Regions from separate parts of the Terribacillus saccharophilus genome, predicted to be linked through region 3. Evidence: riboswitches for the same ligand, from Rfam matches in the RefSeq annotation. Region 3 holds a riboswitch; each other region holds the start of a gene.
What was found. Region 3 has a riboswitch for S-adenosylmethionine ahead of metK (methionine adenosyltransferase). Riboswitches for the same ligand answer to the same signal wherever they lie in the genome.
Positions count from the first base shown of each region.

Region 1: it holds a riboswitch for S-adenosylmethionine, as region 3 does, so the genes downstream of both, GZ22_RS14115 (LLM class flavin-dependent oxidoreductase) here and metK (methionine adenosyltransferase) in region 3, are expected to answer to the same signal.
Region 2: it holds a riboswitch for S-adenosylmethionine, as region 3 does, so the genes downstream of both, GZ22_RS09690 (Na+/H+ antiporter NhaC family protein) here and metK (methionine adenosyltransferase) in region 3, are expected to answer to the same signal.

Region 1 is NZ_CP008876.1:2,816,550-2,824,200, reverse strand. It holds gene GZ22_RS14135 (2OG-Fe dioxygenase family protein) at 1-579, opposite strand, end outside; gene GZ22_RS14130 (C40 family peptidase) at 687-1,193, shown strand; gene GZ22_RS14125 (aminopeptidase) at 1,248-2,477, shown strand; gene GZ22_RS14120 (NUDIX hydrolase) at 2,516-3,106, opposite strand; gene GZ22_RS14115 (LLM class flavin-dependent oxidoreductase) at 3,181-4,200, opposite strand; SAM riboswitch class I at 4,304-4,415, opposite strand; gene GZ22_RS14110 (LLM class flavin-dependent oxidoreductase) at 4,479-5,477, opposite strand; gene GZ22_RS14105 (NAD(P)-dependent oxidoreductase) at 5,581-6,441, shown strand; gene GZ22_RS14100 (anion permease) at 6,748-7,651, shown strand, end outside.
Region 2 is NZ_CP008876.1:1,901,465-1,909,115, reverse strand. It holds gene GZ22_RS09730 (NAD(P)-dependent alcohol dehydrogenase) at 1-31, shown strand, start outside; gene GZ22_RS09725 (HPr family phosphocarrier protein) at 156-410, shown strand; gene GZ22_RS09720 (histidine phosphatase family protein) at 677-1,276, shown strand; partial or broken gene GZ22_RS09715 (aldo/keto reductase) at 1,476-2,327, shown strand; gene GZ22_RS09710 (YhgE/Pip domain-containing protein) at 2,402-3,604, opposite strand; gene GZ22_RS09705 (TetR/AcrR family transcriptional regulator) at 3,775-4,392, shown strand; gene GZ22_RS09700 (class I SAM-dependent methyltransferase) at 4,592-5,152, opposite strand; gene GZ22_RS09695 (DUF1349 domain-containing protein) at 5,317-5,955, opposite strand; SAM riboswitch class I at 6,167-6,275, shown strand; gene GZ22_RS09690 (Na+/H+ antiporter NhaC family protein) at 6,358-7,638, shown strand.
Region 3 is NZ_CP008876.1:3,394,065-3,401,715, forward strand. It holds gene GZ22_RS16900 (SurA N-terminal domain-containing protein) at 1-388, shown strand, start outside; gene GZ22_RS16905 (DUF6612 family protein) at 424-1,245, opposite strand; gene GZ22_RS16910 (hypothetical protein) at 1,917-2,447, shown strand; gene ytkD (RNA deprotection pyrophosphohydrolase) at 2,475-2,951, shown strand; gene pckA (phosphoenolpyruvate carboxykinase (ATP)) at 2,998-4,575, opposite strand; SAM riboswitch class I at 4,772-4,877, shown strand; gene metK (methionine adenosyltransferase) at 5,062-6,261, shown strand; gene asnB (asparagine synthase (glutamine-hydrolyzing)) at 6,394-7,651, shown strand, end outside.

The sequences.
Region 1 (7,651 bases), 580 kb from region 3:
ATCTTTCGGCAGCTTTCCTGCACAAGCAGGAGTCGCAATGATGTTAAGACCTCCAACAACGTTATCGCGCTTAACAAGATGAGCAAATGTAAATGGCTCGCCATCTTGATGAATCAGGTTCGGGGAAGATACACCCTCTTGTCCATCTTCTGTCACTTCCAGCTTTACGAAATGAACGCCTGCGTGAACCGGCAAAATCAAATCCTCTTTACGCCAGAAAGTTTCGTGATAATCGTGCATGATGATTTTCTGCAATAATTTGTTTTCTAGGATATGATCCGGAAGGGATGGGAATTCACGGTAAGAATCAACGTACTCCGGATTAAAGCGCCCTTGGAAATACTGGGCCATACTTTCGTTTTCCCGTTCGATACCCGGCAACCATTCCAAACGGTCATCTTTGTCGAAGATGATTGCGCGTGAATAGCGGCGGTAACGATTCAGATCCAACGCATAGCTGTCTGCCGGCAGTGTATCGAAAACAGCCTGAATTTCAGCTAAATCCTGTTCCATCCCCTCATATGCTAGATCCTTTTGTAAATCATATATGCTGTACCCTTGTTTCTCTAATGCGTTCATGCTTAAACCTCCACAAATCTTTAATCTTTCTCTATCATAATACATGCAGAGATAAAGGAACATGCTTTCGTTTGCGATTTTGTGACATTTGAACAGGAGTGACCCTTATGAGAAAATCCAAAGCAGAATTTGAAAAGCTCTTTCAGACAGCTTCCACTATTCAAAAGCTGCTGCAAGCCGGTGATGTACTATACAGCTCGATTGGTCCTTCCACCTACTTCTTCAGTCATGCCGGTATCGTCGGAAATGATGGACAAATCTTTCACGCGCATCCATCTGGCGGTATTACCGAATCATTGACCGCGTATCTATCTCGTCATCGTCATGGCGGTTCAATCACGCTGCTCCGGCCAAAAATTGATCCGTCTGGTGCAGCAGAGTGGGCTGAACGTTCCATCAGCTTAATGAAAGGATACCGTTTCAGCCGCGCCTTAGCAGACCCTGCTTGGAATTATTGTACCAAGTTTGTCTGGCAGGCATTTTGGAGCGGCGCTAGCACAGATTTGACCAGTGCTCGGAAACAGCTATCCAGACGCTGGATCTTCCCGCACCATATCAAGCAATCGACCCATTTTGAGCCAATCGCAAAATTCTCGCTCGAGTATCGTCTCTAGTCATAATTTTCTGGTAAAATGATGAAGATAGTATGATTAAAGGGGGATTTTGACATGCAATTCGAACAGAAATTAGAGAAATATGCCGAGCTGCTGCTGCATATCGGCTTGAATGTAAAACAAGGACAGGATTTGATGATTGTAGCTGATCTAGCTGCTGCTCCTTTTACAAAGGTGGTAGCTCAAAAAGCATATGAAGCTGGCTTACGGGATGTTATTGTCGATTATCAGGATGATAACATTACAAAAGCAAAAGTGAAGCTTGCAAAAGAAGATGATTTGGATTACTTCACTCCATTCCGCGGCCGTGTGTATGAAGAACTAGCAGCAGCGGACACAGCTTTCCTTGAGCTCAAAACACCGAATCCATCTCTATTTGAGGGCATTGATTCTGCTAGAGTTGCACGTTACACGAAAGCTATGGGCGCTGCCAGACAAGGCTATCAAGCTCATAAAACGAATGGCCGTGTAAACTGGCTGATTGCCTCGGTCCCAACTGTAGAATGGGCAGAATCTGTTTTCCCTGACTCAAAAGGTCAGGCAGCTATCGATAAGCTATGGGACGCTATCTTCTTTACGACTCGCTCTGATCAGGAAAATACAGTCGAGCTGTGGGAACAGCATGTTGCAGCTATGAAAAAGAATGCTGACCATTTAAATGCACGTGATTATCGCAAGTTGCATTATACGGGTCCTGGAACTGATTTAACGATTGAACTGCATCCTGATTCCTTCTGGACTTGTGCCGAATTTATGAAAGAAGATGGCTCTACATATATCCCTAATCTTCCTACAGAAGAAGTATTTACTATTCCTGTAAAGACAGGAGTAAATGGAACAGTTAGCAGCACGAAGCCATTGAATTATGCAGGTACTTTGCTTGAGAACTTCTCTCTTACCTTCGAGAATGGGAAAGTGGTAGACTTCACAGCGGAAAAGGGCTATGAAACATTGAAGAACTTGCTAGAAACTGACGAAGGGGCACAATTCCTTGGAGAAGTTGCGCTAGTACCGCACCAATCACCCATTTCACAGTCTGGAATTGTGTTCAACAATACATTATTCGACGAGAATGCTTCCTGTCATTTGGCTCTTGGACAAGCAATTGGCATGTGCGTGAAGGATGCTCGCAATAAATCAAAAGAAGAATTGATGGAAATCGGCTTTAACTACAGTCTGACGCATGTCGATTTCATGGTTGGTTCCGGGGAATTATCCATCACAGGCGAAACGCCAGATGGAACAACGGAAGCCATCTTCGTAAATGGTAACTGGGCTTTTTAAGGACACAGAAAAGGAGCAGCATTACGCTGCTCCTTTTACTATGTACGGCAAATCATGAGTACTTCTCGGTAATAAACAAGCTGATGAGGACAAAGTGCTTCGTGGGCTACCTCGATTCGCTGACGTGGTGCTCCCGCAACAATATCCGCTTCTACGCTTGCCGCTTTTCCCTCGACAAGCTTTTCCAGATCATTTACACGCATTCGTACGATTTGTTCCACTTCTTCGTTTAAAAGGATATCCGGCAGTTCCTCTAGATAGTAGAAGAATTGGTGACAGAACTCCCGATCAATTAAATTTTTAGCGAATAATTCTTCTTGAATGATTCCTTTATAAAAAAGATCGCTCTCTTGAAGCGTAACACCTAATTCTTCCTGCACTTCACGTAAGCCTCCGACCACAGGCGTTTCGCCGCTTTCCAGATGACCAGCTGCGGTAATGTCGTATTTCCCGGGAAATTCGCTTTTATTGAAAGAACGCTGCTGTAGATAAATGTATAGTTCTGTACCATCATGTTCCACGAACCAGCAATGAAAAGTCTCATGCCAGTCTCCATCACGATGGACTTCCTCTCTTTCTTTCACCCCAAGCTCCCGATGCTGCTCATCGAAAATCGTCAATAGCTCCATGTTTTGCCCCCATACTTATTCCTTTTTTACTAATGTAAGCGATATCTTCAGGCTTGTCTACCGTATATTTCCAATCAGATAGAGTTATCGCGCATTTCCTCGACTAGTGGCATGATTTCGTTTGCGAATCGTACCATCTCCTGCATATGCGGTGAAAATTGTAAAAGCAGAAGGCTCACACCAGCGTGTTCGTATGCAAGTATCCGCTGGGCAATTTGTAACGGGGTACCAACCAAATGCGGCCGCAGCCCTCTCGCAGAAACTGCATCGTCACTAATCTTGCTTTTTTGTGCCAGCTCTTCCTCTGTTACATATGATTCGTAATCTCCGCCGGTAATTCTTTCCCATTCCTGGTAAGCTTCTTCCTCCGTTTCACGGCAAATAACATATGCTGTCATGCCGAATTCGGTAAATGGAGATTTTCCGGCTGTTTCACGGCGGATCTGCATATCAGCGATCATACTGGCCACTTCTTGTACGGTGCCGCCCTTCATGACATATGCATCACATGTCTCGGCAATAGTCTGCCGCAAATAATCGCTTTCTCCACCAGCATATAACGGCGAAATCTCTTTGCTTTTGCCTGCCGGTAAATAATCGACATGGTTTACTTGATAGTACAAGCCATCATATGTGTAACTGCTAGCTGTCCAAACTCCGCGCAGCACTTCAAAGAATTCCTCTGTCTGCATATAGAAATCCTCTGATCCCGCAACATCACCATCTAGGCGTTTTTGCTCCTCTTCGCGCAGGAAAGAAACGACCGCTAGTGAAAAACGGCTGTTACTAATTTGATCAATCATTACTGCCTGTCTCGCTGCTTCTACAGGCTGATCGATGCTTGGCCGGACTGCTGCCATGATGTGCAATTTATCGGTTGCCTCTGCAATAGCGCCAGCGGCTTCCCAAAAGTTCAGCTGCTGATCAGCATTTTTTCCTTGGTATAGGTAGGTGTCAGGCAAGAAGACCGCATCAAAACCTAAGTTCTCAGCCGTATGCGCAGTTTTCTGCACATCTGACAGGCTTAGCGGTCCTCCATCCTCCACATGACGCAGCCAGCTGCTAGAAACTGGCTGCCAGTATGCATATTTCATTGTTATTACTCCTTTTGCACATAGGAAATCCCACCGAACGACACATCGATTCTACTAAAAAAGCTTCTTCGATGAGAAGAAGCTCTGTATTGCAGCCGTCGTCATCTTATCACGCAGCTTTTGCTGCAGGTCGTAGCACCTTCCTGCAGGACTGCCCTCCTGCAGTGGGTTGCCGGGCTTCATCGGGCCTTTCCCTCCACCACTCGTTATAAGATTTCTTATGAATTGTACTTCCTACTATACCAGATTAGCAGTGTCTGATTCAAACAGAATAACTGCTATGCCCGATGCTTATATGCCTCCATCAAAAGACGAAACCCATTCTGTCTTGCTTTCTCTTCATAAACTGGACTGGTGAGCATGAACTCAACATCCCCGTCGTAGTAGTCTTCCAGCTCTGCAAGCTGCTGCAGCACCTCAGTTGGCGTCCCGATTACCATGGTTGGGCGGTTGTCCTCAAGAAGTTCCTTCTCATAAGGAGACATTTTATACTCTGCTGCTTTATCCGGACGCAGCATTCCTTTGACTGGTCTGCCCTGTTGCTGAAGCAGTGATGCAACCTCATGGCTTTTGGCCAAAGCTTCTGCGTCTTCTGTTGTCTCGGCACAGAATAAAAACAGACTTACCATCGTTTGCGGCTGCTGATTCCCGAACCGGAAGGCTTTCTTGTACACATCCAGCACCGCTGCATCCTTATCACCGCGTATGAATTGGGCAAAAGCAAACCCGATTCCATGATATGCAGCAAGACCCGAACTGCCAGCACTGCCGCCAAGCAGCCAGACAGACGGAGCAGTGTTGATGTTTGGCATTGCCGCCAAGTCTCCGAACCGATGCTTTTCTTCTTCTCTTATACCCAAATAATGAAGCAAATCACGTATTTGCCGATCATACCAATCCTCCGGCACAGCCTTATGCTCTTGCAGCGCCCTTTTTGCCGCTGGCATCCCACCAGGGGCACGTCCGATGCCAAGATCAATTCTCCCTGGATGAAGTGCTTCGAGCAATCTTGCATTTTCAGCTACTTTATAGGCACTATAATGAGACAGCATAACACCGCCTGATCCGATCCGGATACGAGATGTCTTAGCAGCAAGATGTGCCATTAGAAGTTCGGGACTGCTATGCGCCAGGCTGCCAGCATGATGTTCAGATACCCATAAACGCGTATAGCCAAGCTGATCAGCGAGCTCCGCCAGCCGCACTGTTTCTTCCAATGCTTCTGTCGCATTGCCGTCTTCTTTAATTCGGGATTGATCCAATATACTAAGCTTCATTCTATCCACTCCTTCTTTGTATCATATCCTGTGCGAAAGACTTTTAAAAACAATCCGTTTTTCTGTATGCTAGAATTGACTGAATAAAAAGGATGGTGCTCATATGATCGGATTCATCGGATTAGGAATCATGGGACAAAACATGGCAGCAAATCTGCTCGAAAAGGGCGAACAATTAGTAGTTTATAATCGCACAAAAGAAAAAGCACAAACACTGTTGGACAAAGGTGCTGTTTGGGCAGAATCTCCTCAGAAAGTCGGAGAACAAGCAGATATCGTATTTACGATGCTGACAGATCCAGCTGCTGTCAAAGCAGTTGCTTCTGGAGAAGATGGCCTTTTCAGCGGCATGAAGGAAAATAGTCTATGGGTGGATGTCAGCACTGTTAAACCTGCGTTCACAAAAGAAATGGCTGAAGCTGCACGTGCGCATCATATTCGTTTTGTTGATGCACCCGTATCAGGTTCAAAGGCACCAGCTCAGCAAGGTAAACTGCATTTTCTAGTTGGCGGAGACGAACAAGATGTTAAAGAAATTACCCCGCTTCTTGAAAAAATGGGACAAAGCATCCAGCACATGGGCGTCAATGGTAATGGCTCATCTACTAAACTGGCAGTGAACATGCTGCTTGTTCAGTCCCTGACTGGACTATCTGAAGCAATCAGCTTCGGGGAAGCAGTCGGTCTTGATCGGGAGCATTTAATGGATGTATTGCTCGCTCTACCAGTGACGAGTGATATCCAAGCTGGTAAACGAGATACGATTCTGCAGCAGAACTTTGATCCGCAATTCCCTCTGGAGCATGCATACAAAGACTTGCAGCAGATTTCCGAAACAGCTTATGAAGCAGGCGCTCCTCTTCCAATGACAAACAGCGTTAAAGAACTGTATGCATTAGCGAAAAAGAATGGCTATGGCAAACAGGATGTCGCTGCTGTTTACGCTCTTTTAGCAAGAGATTGACAAATATTAGACACAGAATCCGAATTTTTTCGGATTCTTTTTTTATTCTCATTTATTTTTTTTAATTAACATTGGCATATTAAAAATATGTACAGGGTATGTAGCTCTGAGATACTTAATTTGTGTGAAGTAATTTTTTTGCTTATTTTCACCAAATTATAATCATTATCATCTGTTTGATTTATTAAATTTTTTTAATCAGCTTTAAACAAGCACTGTATCGACAGAACACTTTCATATCAATATTTTTGTGCTAAGATAATTATGGTTTTATTAATTTAATTACTTTCAAAAGGAGTCTTCATCATGGCTGATTCATCTAACAAACCAAAACGGGAGGTCAAATGGATTCCGCTTCTGATCACAGTATTGATCGGGGTAATTCTTTGGTTCATCCCTTCACCAGATGGTGTTAAAGCAGAAGCCTGGCATTTATTTGCCATCTTCGTCGCTACGATCATCGGTCTGATTATTAAACCGATGCCCATGGGCAGTGTAGCTATCCTTTCGTTGACGGCTATCGTTCTGACAAAGACACTCGGTCTAGAGGAAGCGCTGAGTGGATTCTCAAACAGTACAATCTGGCTCATCGTTATTGCATTCTTTATTTCCAGAGGTTTCATCAAAACTGGTCTCGGATCCAGAATTGCCTATTTGTTCGTACGTCTATTCGGTAAAAAGACTTTAGGATTATCTTACTCCTTAATCGGGAGTGACTTAATTTTGTCACCGGCTATGCCATCTAATACAGCTCGTGCAGGCGGGATCATCTTCCCGATCATCCAGTCATTATCGAACTCTTATGGTTCTAAAAGCGGTGACGGCACGGAGCGCAAAATCGGTTCCTTCCTGACTTTTGCATCCTACCAGGGAAATGGCATAACTTCCGCGATGTTCCTGACTGCCATGGCAGCAAACCCATTGGCAGCTAGTGCCGCCGAAAGCGTTACTGGACAATCCATCTCATGGGGAAGCTGGATTCTTGCTTCCATTGTGCCCGGTATCATTAGTTTAATTATTATTCCTTTCGTCATCTTTAAGCTGTATCCTCCTGAAATCAAGGAGACACCGAAGGCTACTGAAATGGCAACGGAGAAATTACAAAGCATGGGTAAACTGAAGCGTTCTGAATGGTATATGATCGGCGTATTCCTGCTTCTCCTTGTATTGTGGATCTTCGGCGAAAGCTTTGGAATCGGCTCTACGACTG
Region 2 (7,651 bases), 1.5 Mb from region 3:
TCGCTTTGTTATCGATAACAGTACGTTGTAATATATGTAACTTCCAATCTTAGAGGATGTCCCGTTGTTCGGCTTTGGGACATCCTTTTTAATACGAAATAAGCGGCTGTTCAGCTTGGCATAATTACAGAAATATCCTAAGGAAGGTGGAAACCATGCTGGTCACAAAGGTAACAGTGAAACTTCACCGAGGATTGCAAGCAAGGAACACTGCACTATTTGTTGATAAAGCGTGTTCCTTTACTAGTGATGTAATTCTTTCTAAAAGCGGAATATCCAGTGATGGAAAAAAGCTTATGAGAGTGATGGATTTGAATGTGAAGGATGGTGACGAAATCATGCTGATGGTAAATGGGTGTGATGAGCATGTTACTTTTGACACTTTAAAGAGTTTCCTTTTAGATGAATAGTAATTGCTATCACATCCTCAAACACTACTGTAAGAGTACATTTTTAAAATAATGATTGTATAAAAAGGAACGCAAGAGTATTCGTAGCGTTCTTTTTTCTTCGTAAAAGAACGAACTGCATGATTCAACTTGAAACACTATAGAATGACTTTTAATTGGTATTTATAGTTCTTATTCTAAATAAGAATAAAAGGTAACCGAATCTGAGTGCATTGAAGTGCATTTTGTATCTCAATATTCTTCTAACAGTGCAAGGGAGGATACAGATGAAAAAGACATTATATCTAATGAGGCATGGACAAACATTGTTTAACCAAAGAAAGAAAGTCCAAGGGTGGTGCGATTCACCACTGACAGAATTAGGAGTCAAACAAGCAGAGACTGCTGGTAAGTATTTTAAAGAGCGCAATATTATTTTCGATAATGCATACAGTTCGACGTCCGAAAGGGCAAGTGACACGTTAGAACTAGTAACAGATATGCCATATACAAGATTAAAAGGATTAAAGGAATGGAATTTCGGAACGTTTGAAGGGGAAAGTGAGGATTTGAATCCGCCGCTGCCTTATAATGATTTCTTTGTGAAGTATGGTGGTGAAGATCAAAAAGAATTGCAAGAAAGAATGGCAGCTGCTTGTCAAAAAATCATGGAAGAAGATAACGAAGTTGTGTTAGCCGTATCTCATGGGGCAGCATGCCGGAATTTTATGAGATATTGGGAACATACAAGTACTATCGTACAGCAAAATAAAATCGGGAATTGCTGTATTTTAAAATTTGAATATGAGAACAAGGAATTTAAATTAGTCGAGATCATTAATCATGATTTTAGTGACTTAATTGGTGATCTTACAATAGTTTCTTAACCTCAATATTACAATCTGGGACACTCCTGTGAGTGTCTTTTTAATTTGTTTAATACTAGTGGAGTTGGGTGGGAGGATTAGGCATTTATCTGACACGAATGGGATACCTGCTTAGTAATCAACTAATGCATAATAAAGGAATCGGGTGGTATATAAAGACAGATATAATGGAACAAAGTTTGAGTTAGGAGGATCTTATATGCAAAAAGTAAAATTAAACAACGGTGTGGAAATGCCTGTCCTAGGATTTGGAGTATTTCAGATCCAAGATCAAAATGAATGTGAACAAGCTGTTTATGATGCTATCATGGCAGGCTATCGTCTAATTGATACGGCTGCCTCTTATTTGAATGAAGAAGCAGTGGGCCGAGCAATCAAACGAAGTGGTGTGGCAAGGGAAGATTTGTTTATTACGACAAAACTTTGGGTGCAGGATACTGGTTACGCGAGTACAAAGAAAGCATTCAACAAATCATTGGATAGATTGCAACTGGACTATCTCGATTTGTATTTAATTCATTAGCCATTTGGGGATGTTCATGGGTCTTGGCGCGCAATGGAGGAACTGTATAAGGAAGGTAAAGTGAAAGCAATAGGAGTTAGTAACTTCCAACCTGACCGCCTGATTGATTTAATCATTCATAATGAAGTCGTTCCTGCAGTAAATCAGGTGGAAACACATCCGTTCTGCCAGCAATTAGAAAGTCATGACTTCATGAAAGAAAACGGCGTGCAGATAGAATCTTGGGGACCGTTTGCTGAAGGAAAAAATAACATGTTCGAGAACGAGGTCTTGGCCACAATTGCTGAGAAGTATAATAAATCTGTTGCTCAGGTAATTCTTCGTTGGCTGACACAAAGAGGAGTAGTCGCTATTCCGAAGTCTGTTCGTAAGGAAAGAATACTTGAGAACTTCGATATCTTTAACTTTGAATTAAACAAAGAAGATATTGCTAGCATAACGGAATTGGATACAAAACAAAGTCTGTTCTTTTCACACCGCGATCCAGAAATGGTGAAAGGGATCAGTACAAGGAAACTTGATATTTAAGAAGTATTTTTACATGCAAGGTTTATTAATCTAGCTATAATAATTGCTTTTCTTAAAAAACAAGCCGCTTCCAATTAGGAAACGGCTTGTTTTTTATTTTCCTTTTGTATTTGTCCTTTTTTTGTGTTAAACCTCAAAGCGGATGCCAGTATCACTACCATACCCACTATTCCGATCCAAACAAGGGTAGATACAGAGTTCCAAGTTAATCCTGAATGGAAAAAGAGCAGCTCTCGTAATCCTTCTACCATGAATCGCATAGGCAGCCAAGAGTAGATCCAGTCATGATAAAATGGTGACATCATTTCTGGAGCCATTGCTAGCAATGGTGCACCAAAGAAAAGCATTAGGATAAAAATAGGCATACCTTTAAGTCCTGTTAAAGAAAGTACAGCTGAAATCATTAGGAAGAAGCTGAGTGATGTGATAGATAAGAATAACGCTGTACTTGTAAAGTCTGGAATATGAAGTCCTACCATCTTATCAGCTAGCCAAGTTAAACCAAATCCTACGACAAGAGTTACAACCGCACCTGTTAGAATTTGAACCACTTTTACTGCCAAGTTCTCTTTTCGATTAGCTGTGGTTACTTTTCTAAGAGAGATGAAAACAATAGCAGCACTTGCTATACTAGCAATCCAAAGAGGTTGAAATAAAGAAGTAGGAGCATTCCCATTTGCGCTATTAGTTCCAGTTTCATTAACATTTGTGACTTTCTTTGCAATAGGAGAAGCCAGAACTTTAGCTTGCTCAGTTGATAATGATGCGCCTTGTTGTTCTAGTCCATCTAGTAGTTGTGTGCGAACAGTGTTATTTAGGTTGTCTACAACTCCATTCAACATTTGTCCTGCCATCGTTGACGCCATTGTATTCATACCTTGATTAATAAATATCTCGACTTCAGGTGATGAAGGCGTTGAAGTTTGTAAGGAAGACTGCTTTTCACTAAAATCTTTCGGTATAACCAAAGCTGCATAATATTTTTGGTTAGTTAATCCTTTTTGGACTTCCTCAGCGTTATTTACTTCAATCCATTTAACAGCAGGATCTTCTTGATCTGCTGTTACTTTTGAATTTTCTTTTATCATTTCCACTATTGATTGACCCATATTCAGTTTTGACTGATTCGGGATATCAACACCTGCATCCTCATTTACGATTGCAATTGGTAGATTTTTTGGTTCTGGTTGGACTGATGGAATAAGTGTCAGAGAAAAAATAAATATTATAACCAATGCAATTATTGGTGATAAGAATAGTAGTTTGTTTCTAAACATTATTGAACGCCTCCTAGCGGATACTTTATAATAATAAATAAACACCGTGTTGTTTATTACGTTCTAAATTATATGTAGGAATTAGATACTATACAATAGTCAGATATGGTAGATGTGTTGGTTACGGGACACCTTTACTAATTGTGTTGGATAAGTAAGGAGGAATTTACATGACTGACAGTAATATTGATTTAAGGGTAATACGAACTAAAGAATCCATTCGAGATGCACTCATAAAGTTAATCGATGAAAAAGGCTTCGAGGCAATTACAGTTAAAGATATAACAACAAAAGCGAAGATTAATAGAGGAACATTTTACGCACATTATCAAGACAAATTTGATTTAATGAAGAAGTGTGAAGAAGAAATTATGCTGGAGTTATCCAGTATTGTAAAAACAAAATTCCCAAGTGTTATGACTTCACTTAAAACAGAATCTGCGGCTGTGCAGCCATTCCCGCATACAGTTTCTGTATTCGAATATCTTAATGAAAATAGCGATATTATGAGAGCTGTATTAGGTCCAAAAGGGGACCTCTCATTTCAAGCAAGACTAAAGGAATTTATGTGGGAAACACTTTATGGTGATAATCCATTTGCTTTTGTAAAGGAAGAAAGTCTCCTTGTTCCAGGACAATATTTGTCTTCTTATTTAGGAAATGCAATGTTGGGAGTAGTTCAACAATGGTTGAACAGCGGCAGGAAAGAATCTCCTCAAGAAATGGCTCGTATCCTGACAACCATTACAGTTAATGGTCCTTTGTTTGCAGCTGGTATAAAAAAGTAAAGCAGCCTAACGGTCAGATCATCCAACTGATTGCGAGTAAAAAGTTAGGTTTGGTTTTTTCACTAAGAGTAAATCAAAGCTAGATAAGATAATTTGCATGAAACATAGAGTGAAAAAGACAGCGTATTAAAATAATTGCTGTCTTTTTTACTCTCTTTAGTTTTAAAAGTCGCTCTAGTAACGGTCTTTGCGTTCTTATTTATTTACTTTTTTGAGCGAGGATAATATAAACAGGCTGATTTGCAATTTTAGTTGACGGATAAATTTTATCAACTACAGAGAAGCCAGCATCAAGGATTTCAGTTTCCATATCTTCAGAAGAAACTCTCGGTCCAGTCGAAGCTTCAGTCTTTTCTAATTCAATACATAAGAACAAGCCTTTGTGTTTCAAGGTTCTGTGAATCTCTTTCAAAGCTGTTGCAAGGGGCTGAACTTCATGCAAAGAAATCGAAGCAATAGCTATATCAATATTATGATCTTCTAATGGAATATCTTTAAAGTTTCCTGCAACAGTTTTAATGTTAGTAATATCTCTTTCCTCTGCTACTGTGTCCAAGTGTTTAAGGATATCTTCATCATAATCGAAGGCGAATACCGTTTTCACACGATCAGCAATAGAAAGAGAAATATAACCAGTACCAGCTCCAAGATCCAGAACGCTGTCGTCTTTCTTAATAGGTATTAGCTCAAATAATTTATCTGCTGGAACTCTCTCTATATTTTCTAAGTTGTTGATTTTCTTTTGTGATTTTTGATTCATCTTAGCATCTCCTTTAATTAAAGATATATAAACTCTGTAATAACTATAATAGAAGTGCATCTTCTTGTAAATGGCAAGGCTCTACGATTCTCATAGATGCTGTAAGTTCGTGGACGAAAAAAAGCTGCCATTTGGCAGCAGGATGAGAATACAATTTGTTTCGATTATAAGTAAGCTTCGTTTGGATCAGAAGATAGTTCTTCAATAGTAAGAAAATCAAAACGTACTGTTTGATCCTTTCCTTGAGGGCTGCAAGCAAATAATCCAGCTGAAATAGGGGAGTCATCCGGAATGTCCAAATGAGCAATTCGCATTTGCATCCATTCTTCGCCATCCCATGAGAAATCGATATAACAGTTTTGAGCAATCCTGGATATACGAAAGTATAAGTCGATATCTTTATCCTGTACATATTGTGTTGACCAATCAGAAAATCCCTGGTTTGTAACTACGACGCCTAACTTACTCAAACTATTAGTTATATATTCTAAAGAAGTTTTCACCCATACATCCTTTGAATAGCGAATCATCAACCCTGCATGGTCATACTTTGCATTTGGCTGTGCCTTCACCTTAGTGGTCATTCTAAAATTCTTTTCGGTTTTCATATAAAGAAAATGCCCGTTATCATTTTCGAATCCATAATGTGTCTTTTGCCAGAAATCTGTTTTCGGATCAGTGTTTAAAACTAATTGAGAGCTCTGTGTATCAATAAACCATTTTTGAGGTTCAACACGCCATTGGAGTAAACTATTCAATTCTTTACTTTCAAATTTTTCTTCTAAAAGCGTTGGTTTCGCCACTTTAATCCCTCCAATTTCTGTAATTTGTTCATCTCACTATCATTATACTTTTTCTGTGTTACGAGTAAACCAGATAATTGAGGTGTCACCAATCTTCGAATGATGGATGGTATTATGATAGATTAATAAAATAATACAAATCAAAAAATCAGTTGATAAAGATATGGGCAGTGTGTATAATCCTCTTTATTGCGCCAAAAAATATATTATCTTCTTATCAAGAGAGATGGAGGGACTGGCCCCGCGAAATCTCGGCAGCGGAACTTAATTCTTTAAGTTGCTGTGCCAAATCCAGAAAGCTGAGGCTTGATAGATAAGAAGAGTGTTTTATAGTTATAAAACCTCTTCTTAATTAATATAAGAAGAGGTTTTTTTGCAGTAAATATCAAAAGAGGTGGAACAATGAAGAAGGCAAATCCATGGGCTCTGATCCCATTTGTTGTTTTTCTAATTTTATTTATTGGATCAGGAATTATTACAGGTGATTTCTATACCTTCCCTGTCATAGTAGCTATTACAATTTCAGCAGGTGTAGCTTTGGCGATGAATAGAAAAGAATCGCTCACTAAAAAGGTAGATATTTTCACCAAAGGTGCAGGAAATCCAAATGTAATGTTGATGGTTGTTATATTTCTTTTAGCGGGAGCATTTTCTGAGGTTGCAAAAGGTATGGGGGCGGTAGAATCTACTGTTAACCTCACTTTATCACTAATACCTCAAAATCTTCTCGTTGTAGGTTTATTTGTAATAGCTTGCTTTATTTCGTTGTCAATGGGTACATCGGTAGGAACGATAGTTGCATTGGCACCAATTGGTGTTGGAATTAGCGAACAGACCGATTTTTCTATGGCGTTAGTAATGGGGGCTATTGTTGGTGGTTCTATGTTTGGAGATAACTTATCGTTTATTTCGGATACAACAATAACTGCGGTTCGAACACAAGGCGCAGAGATGAAGGATAAATTTAAAGTTAACTTCTGGATTGTGTTACCAGCAGCCATTGTAACATGTATTATCTTAGGCTTTTTAACATTAGGAGAATCTGGACAAGTTGAACACTTAAGCTATAGTTGGATCAAAATCATACCCTATATTTTAGTTATTGTTTTTGCATTAATTGGTATAAATGTATTCCTTGTTTTGGTTTTGGGAATTGTACTTGCTGGTGCTGTTGGATTGTTGGATGGAAGCTATCACTTCCTGAGTTTGATTCAACAAATTGGAGATGGAATGGCCGGCATGTATGAAATTGCCTTCCTGGCAATATTAATAGCTGGAATGGTTGAGGTTATTAAATTTAATGGAGGAATTGACTTTCTTCTTCAACTCGCAACTCGAAGAATTAAATCCAAAAGAGGGGCTGAATTTAGCATAGCAGGTCTAGTTAGTCTTACAGATCTATCAACTGCTAATAACACGATATCTATACTGATTACTGGACCACTTGCTAAAAATATTGCTGATAAATATGGTATTGAGCCAAAAAAATCAGCTAGTATATTAGATCTTTTTTCTAGCTCTATCCAAGGTCTGTTGCCATATGGCGCCCAATTTTTAGCAGCCGCCACTGTAGCAGGAATATCTCCGATCAGTATAATCCCATACTGTATTTATCCAATTCTAGTAGGAATCTGCGGAGTTATCGCTATTCTCATTGGATATCCGAAAGCTAAGCAAAACTAAAAGTTTGCTGTAG
Region 3 (7,651 bases):
AGACTACGAGGTTACTGATAAAGAAGTGGATGATGAACTTAAATCTGCTAAAGAACAGTTTGAAGATGAAGACCAATTCAATCAAGCACTGGAAGCTACAGGCTCTACAGAAGATGAGTATAAGCAGCAGCTGAAGGAAGGCTTGCTTGTAACGAAATATGTCGATAGCGAGCTGTCACCGAAAGAAGTGACAGAAGACGATATGAAGACATATTACGAAGAGATGGAAAAACAGGCTAAAGAAAGTAATCAAGAAGACAGCCTGCCGAAATACGATGACATCAAGGATCAGTTGAAAGCGACAATGGAACAGCAGAACTTGCAGACTGTTATGCTTGATAAAGTGGACGAGCTCGAGAAAGATGCAGATGTGAAATATAATATTTAAGCAAAAAAGGCACCAGGATATCCTGGTGCCTTTTTTTAGTAAGCTGCAGCTGCTTGATCAGAAATGTCTACTGCGCTTTCTGCTTCAGCTGGAATTTCAATGCTGTCTGTTGCATTGTAGTTTTCATAGTTCATATCCATCAATGCATTGACAGTTGCTTCCTCACCAGCTTCTTCCATTTTCATGACCATATCCAATTTGATGTTCTTCGGATAATTTGTCTCTTTATCAATGGAGATTGTATAGTTGAATTTATCGAAAGTGAAGTTACCCATGCTCTCAAGGCTTTCGCCTGCTGCACCCATCTGCTCTTCCATAAAGCTCATCATTTTATCCTCTGCTACTACTACATCAAGTACATATTCAGTATCAGTTTCAGATACTTTGATACTTTCCGCTAGATCCTTAACTTGCTGAACCTGCTCATCCAAAGGCTGAGCAACTTGATCAGTTCCAAGCGAAGCGCCGATTTCTGATTCAGCATCCATCTTCATCCACATATCAGATGCGGGCTCATACATATAAATCATATTGTCTTTGATATACATATCGAACTGCTGTCCCATGGATTCCATGCTAAGTTTTGAAGAAAGTGGATCCATCACGATAGTACCGTCTGCTGCTGTAGTCATGGTTTGATCCAGTCCGGAAGCTTTGACGTCCATATCCATTGTCATATCCATATCATAGCTATTCAAGTCTTCATTAGCTTCGGCGGATTTTTGCAGAATTTCTTCCGGCGTTGGGCCTTGTTGCTCTTTCCCTTCAGCGTCTGTCGAAGCGCTGTCTGTTCCGCATCCTGTTAAAAATAGTGCTAGTGCTAATACTAACCAGCCAAGGTGTTTTACCGATTTCATCTAATCCCTCCAAAATAATTTGCTTTTCACGGACCCCGTTACCTTATTAGAAACAGAGTATGTCTTATTACTTTAGATGTAAAAAATTAGTCCGTATGGAAAGCTTATCAATTCATTACGTATTTTACATGAATTTGCTTCACAATTTCCTACAAAAAACTACATTCAGTAAGAAGTTACTACGATTTTTTTTCAAATGTTTACAAAAGAGGAGCATAATACCCAGAAGGAAATGAGACGTCAGTACTAGGGAGAAAAAGGTCCACTCTTTTGTTGAAGTGAATTGCCGATCCTTCAATTGTTTTCGACGATTACCATTACTTCGAATGATTTTAGCTTCGGCGATGAATGGTATTAACCAACTTAGATGCAGTTCTTTTTCAAGGCTAAACCTCCAATATTATTTTATTGGCCAGATAGAGAGGATATTAAGTTAGACGTGTTGTATGTATTTCTTCATCAAGCCATTTGTAATTCGTATGCTTATTTCCCTTAAATTTACAAATGAAACTTATCTCTTTTATTTTGGGGGTAACACTTGTAAATAAATACTAAATTGAAGTGAAGTGTCAGAAACCGACAAACAGTAAGAAAATCCTACAAATATTCGGGGTTTTAAAAGCTGGCAGATGAGGAATACCTATAACATGACTACATAAGGAGGACTAATTATGCTTCAACCAACTTGGAAAAAAGCAATAGCTGCTATCATCACGCTCCTAGTCCCATTTACATTCGCGCTATCATACCAATCAGACAATATATCTGCTGTAACAGCTGAACAAGTAAACGCAGAAAAAAATGAGGCTGCCGAGCAGCCGGAGCTTGATAAAGAACAAATTGAACAGCTGACAGCTGCGTTTATGGATAAAGTCACACAAGACATTGATACAAATTACAAAGTTCTAAATTATAATACGAAGGAAGATTTACTAAAAAGTTTTGACGAAGTGGCTACAAGAGATGTAAGCGGACCGATCGTTGATTTTTATTTCACAGAGGAAGAAGATGGCTTGTACATTCTGCCGACTGAGACTCCAGCTTGGTTCAATCCTGATAATTCATACAAAGAGGAAACAGACTCCGATAAGTATGTTACAATTACACAAAGCAATACCGATGATTTGCACGGTAACTATACAATCGAGATCAAATTCTTGTATGACGGAGGCTGGAAGATAGCAGCAGTCAAATACTTGTAGGTTTGATGTGAAGAAGGCAGTGGGAAGATGATTACGTTCAGAGATTACTACAATAATGAAGTGAAGATGTCTTTCGCCGATCATCCATTTTCTGATCATCCTAAACATGTGTGGGTGATTTGCAGATACGGAAGCAGATGGTTGCTCACACGTCATAAGGATCGGGGATTGGAGTTCCCTGGTGGCAAGGTGGAAAAAGGGGAAACGGCAGAGCATGCGGCTTTGCGGGAAGTAATGGAGGAGACTGGCGGTGTAGTCCAGCAATTGAAGTATGTCGGTCAGTACTTCGTAGCAGGCAAGGCAGGGCATATCGTAAAGAACGTCTATTATGCCATCATCTCAGAACTGAAGAAGAAATCCAATTACATGGAAACATATGGACCGGTTCTGGTCGAAAAGTTCCCTTCCCATCTGGCGCAGCATGCTGAATACAGCTTTATGATGAAAGATAAGGTGCTGCCTAGTGCATTGCATCATATAGATAAGTTTGAAAAGACAATGTAACAAAACTGCCCCGAAGCTAATAACAGCTTTCGGGGCAGTTCTTTTTTTACTTATATAATGGTCCGGCTTGGCGGACGGCATCATCGATGAAATCAAATTTTGAAAAGTTCTGATGGAATTTCACCGAAAGTTCTTGTGCCGTCGATTTGTAAGCGGCTTTGTCTTCCCATGCATTCTCCGGCATAAGTAGCTCTGCTGGGACGTTTGCAATGGAAACAGGAACATGCAGACCGAAAATTGGATCTTGAGTAGTTTCTGTATCACGCAGTTCTCCGCTGAGGGCAGCCTGAACCATGGATCTTGTATAGGCAAGCTTCATACGGGAACCAGTATGGTAGTCTCCGCCAGTCCAGCCGGTATTAACGAGATACACCTCGGCTTGATGTTCACTGATTTTTTCGCCGAGCATCTCTGCATAAACAGAAGGTGCCAGCGGCAGGAAAGGAGCACCGAAGCAAGTCGAGAACGTAGCTTCAGGTTCTGTTACGCCGCGCTCTGTTCCGGCAAGTTTGCTCGTATATCCGCTTAGGAAGTGGTACATCGCCTGTTCGGTTGTTAATTTACTGATTGGCGGCAACACGCCAGTAGCATCTGCGGTCAGGAAAACGATTGTTTTTGGATGACCAGCTAAGCTCTTGGACAGGCTGCCCTTGATGTAATCAATCGGGTAAGCTGCACGCGTATTTTCTGTCACAGAACCATCATCATAGTTACAAATGCCAGCTTCATCAACAGCTACATTTTCAAGAATTGTACCGAATTTGATGGCGCCATGAATTTCTGGCTCTTTTTCAGCTGACAGATTGATGCATTTAGCATAACAGCCGCCTTCAATATTGAAAATGCCATCAGGAGACCAGCCATGTTCGTCATCTCCGATCAGAGGTCTGTTCGGATCAGCGGATAGCGTAGTTTTACCTGTTCCGGATAAACCGAAGAAGAGGGCTGTATCACCATCAGTTCCTACGTTAGCAGAGCAGTGCATTGGCAGGATTTCCTGCTGCGGCAAGAGGAAATTCATTACGGAGAAAATGGATTTCTTCATTTCTCCAGCATATTCCGTACCGCCTATCACGATTACGCGCTGTTTGAAGGAGACGATGACAAATGCTTCTGAATTAGTACCATCGACTAACGGATCTGCTTTTACACCAGGAGCAGAGATGACAGTGAATGCAGGTTTATGTGCAGCCAGCTCATCTTCGCTCGGACGAATGAACAATTGATGAGCAAATAAATTGTGCCAAGCGTATTCATTAATTACTTGTATAGGAAGATGGTAGCGTTCATCAGCTCCGGCAAAACCTTGGAATGAGAATACTTCTTCTTGTGCCTGTAAGTAGTCGACGACTTTACCTAATAAGTGCTCGAATGTTTCTTCGCTGATAGGCTGGTTGACTATTCCCCAGTCTACTTTGTTTTCGGAAAGCTCGTCTTTAACGATGAATTTATCCTTTGGTGAGCGGCCTGTATATTTTCCAGTCGCAGCTCGTAAAGCACCAGTCTTTGTCAAACGAGCTTCCTGGCGGGACAATGCCGCCTCCGTCAGCTGAGCCGCGGATAGGTTTTTTCTTACATTGGATTGGGAGCGCATTTCTTCTAGCGCTGTTAACGCGTGCATCATTCGCATCTGGATCCCGCCTTTTTTTAGAAGTTTTAAATTAGTATAACACATTAAGATATTAATACATACTATTATAAAATGCAATCAATAAGTGCGTGCTTTATTAGTAAATAATCCCGAGAGTTTTAGTCGGTATTTACATGATTTTGTTGACTTCTGGAGGCTGTTCCGATAACATAGTTGCGAACGGAAAACACTCTTATTCAGAGTAGGCGGAGGGACAGGCCCTAAGAAACCCGGCAACCGTCACATTTTGTGAAATGGTGCTCAACCTGAGCAAGGGATACCTTGAACGATAAGAGAGGGAATAAGCCAGCCTTCTGTTATGATGGAAGGTTTTTTTCATGTAACGGCTTAATAACTGAAAAAGAGCAATACTATTGATAGTGCTCTTTCAACCTTCACCCATTATCAAGTTTCTTAATAACATACCTTGGAAAGAGTAAAACTTCCGTATTAATCGTAGTTGAAGGGGGATTTGGCAGAATGACTGCTAATCGTCGATTATTTACCTCAGAATCCGTTACTGAAGGTCATCCGGATAAAATCTGTGACCAGATCTCGGATGCTATATTAGATGAAATCCTAGCTAAAGATCCGAATGCCCGTGTTGCTTGTGAAACGACAGTTACGACTGGTCTTGTACTCGTTGCAGGTGAAATTACAACAAGCGCTTATGTAGATATCCAAAGCATCGTGCGTAAAACAATCAAGGAAATTGGTTATACACGTGCGAAATATGGCTTTGATGCTGATACATGTGCTGTATTGACAGCAATCGATGAGCAATCTCCTGATATTGCAGGCGGTGTCGATCAGGCGCTTGAGGCTCGTGAAGGGCTGATGACGGATGAAGAAATCGATGCAATCGGTGCAGGTGACCAAGGATTGATGTTTGGTTATGCAAGCAATGAAACACCGGAGTATATGCCGCTGCCAATTTCATTGGCGCACCGTCTATCCAAGCAATTGGCGAAGATACGGAAAGATGAAACTGTCGATTACTTGCGCCCGGATGGGAAAACACAAGTAACAGTAGAATATGATGAAAACGATCAACCTGTACGGATTGATACGATTGTCATCTCCACACAGCATCACCCAGAAGTGGAGCAAGTTCAGATTCATTCCGATTTGAAAGAGCTTGTTATCAAACCTGTCGTTCCAGCTGAATTGCTGGATGAGAATACAAAGTACATCATCAACCCGACGGGACGATTCGTTATCGGCGGGCCACAAGGTGATGCAGGTCTGACTGGACGTAAAATTATCGTTGATACGTATGGCGGTTATGCTCGTCACGGCGGCGGTGCATTCAGCGGAAAAGATGCTACAAAAGTAGATCGTTCCGGTGCTTATGCAGCACGTTATGTTGCGAAAAACATCGTGGCAGCAGGTCTTGCTGAGAAATGTGAAGTACAGCTTGCTTATGCGATCGGTGTTGCTGAACCAGTTTCCATCAGTATAGATACTTTCGGAACAGGTAAAGAGTCCGAAGAAGCATTGGTGAAAGCAGTACGTCATTTATTCGACCTTCGTCCTGCCGGCATCATTAAAATGCTGAACCTACGTCAGCCAATCTACAAAGATACAGCTGCATATGGTCACTTTGGACGTACAGATAAAAACTTCCCTTGGGAGCAGACTGACAAAGCAGTACAGCTGGAAAGCTATACATTTGCATAAGCTGCTTGAAGGCAAGAGCGTTAACTTCGCTCTTGCTTTTTTTGTGTCGGCACCCATAATCTCCCTTCAAGAACCGAATTGTTTTATGCTATAATTAATGGCTAGAAGTAATGAAAGAGAGGCTAACATTAAATGTGTGGTTTGATTGGCGTAATCAGAAAAAACGTAAAACAATTAACGCAAGCTGATAAGGATAAATTCAAACAACAGAACAACATCATCACGCACCGCGGTCCGGATGATGAAGGATATTATCATGACGAACATGTCTCATTCGGTTTCCGCCGCTTGAGTATTATCGATATCGAGGCTGGTGTTCAGCCATTAAGCTATGATGATGAAAGAATCTGGATGGTTTTCAACGGGGAAATCTACAACTATGTAGAGCTTCGTGAAGAATTGCTGAAAAAAGGCGCTGAGTTCAAGACAGAATCCGACACCGAGGTCATCGCAGCGATGTACCATACATACGGGACGGAAGCATTCAAAGAGCTTCGCGGTATGTTCAGCATTTTGCTATGGGATAAAGAGAAGAAGACACTTTTCGGAGCACGTGACCCATTTGGTATTAAACCACTCTTCTATAAAGAGACAGATGATGAGATTTTCTTCGCATCTGAGAAGAAGAGCATCACTCTTCTGGAAGAATCAGAGACAGTCGATACAGAAGCGCTGCAGCATTATTTGAGCTACCAGTATGTACCGGAACCGTTCACGATGACAGAAGGTATTAAGAAAGTTGAACCTGGTCATTACTTCGTGAAGCGTGAAGGTGAACCGATAGAATTCCATCGTTACTGGCATGCGACATTCTCACCGAAAATCATGGACAAGCAAGCTTGGATCACTCGTATCCAGGATGTTCTTCATGATTCCGTAAGCAAGCATATGCGAAGTGATGTTCCGGTTGGTTCCTTCCTTTCTGGTGGAATTGATTCTTCCATCATTGTAGCCATTGCGAAGCAATTCAATCCGAATTTGAAGACATTCTCTGTCGGTTTTGAACGTGAAGGATTCTCCGAAGTGGATGTGGCGAAAGAAACAGCTGAGAAACTCGGCGTAGAAAACTATTCCCATATCATTACACCTGAAGAATACTTAGAAAAACTTCCGAAAATCATGTGGCATATGGATGATCCATTGGCGGATCCATCTGCTGTGGCACTTTACTTCGTTGCAAGGGAAGCTAGCAAACATGTAACGGTTGTACTTTCCGGTGAAGGTTCGGATGAACTATTCGGCGGATACAATATCTACCGTGAACCTGAGTCCTTGCGCATGTTCGATAGTATTCCAGGACCTGCAAAAGCACTGCTTGCAAGAGTAGCTAAAATATTGCCTGAAGGTGTACGCGGTAAGAGCTTCCTAGAGCGTGGTACAACACCATTGA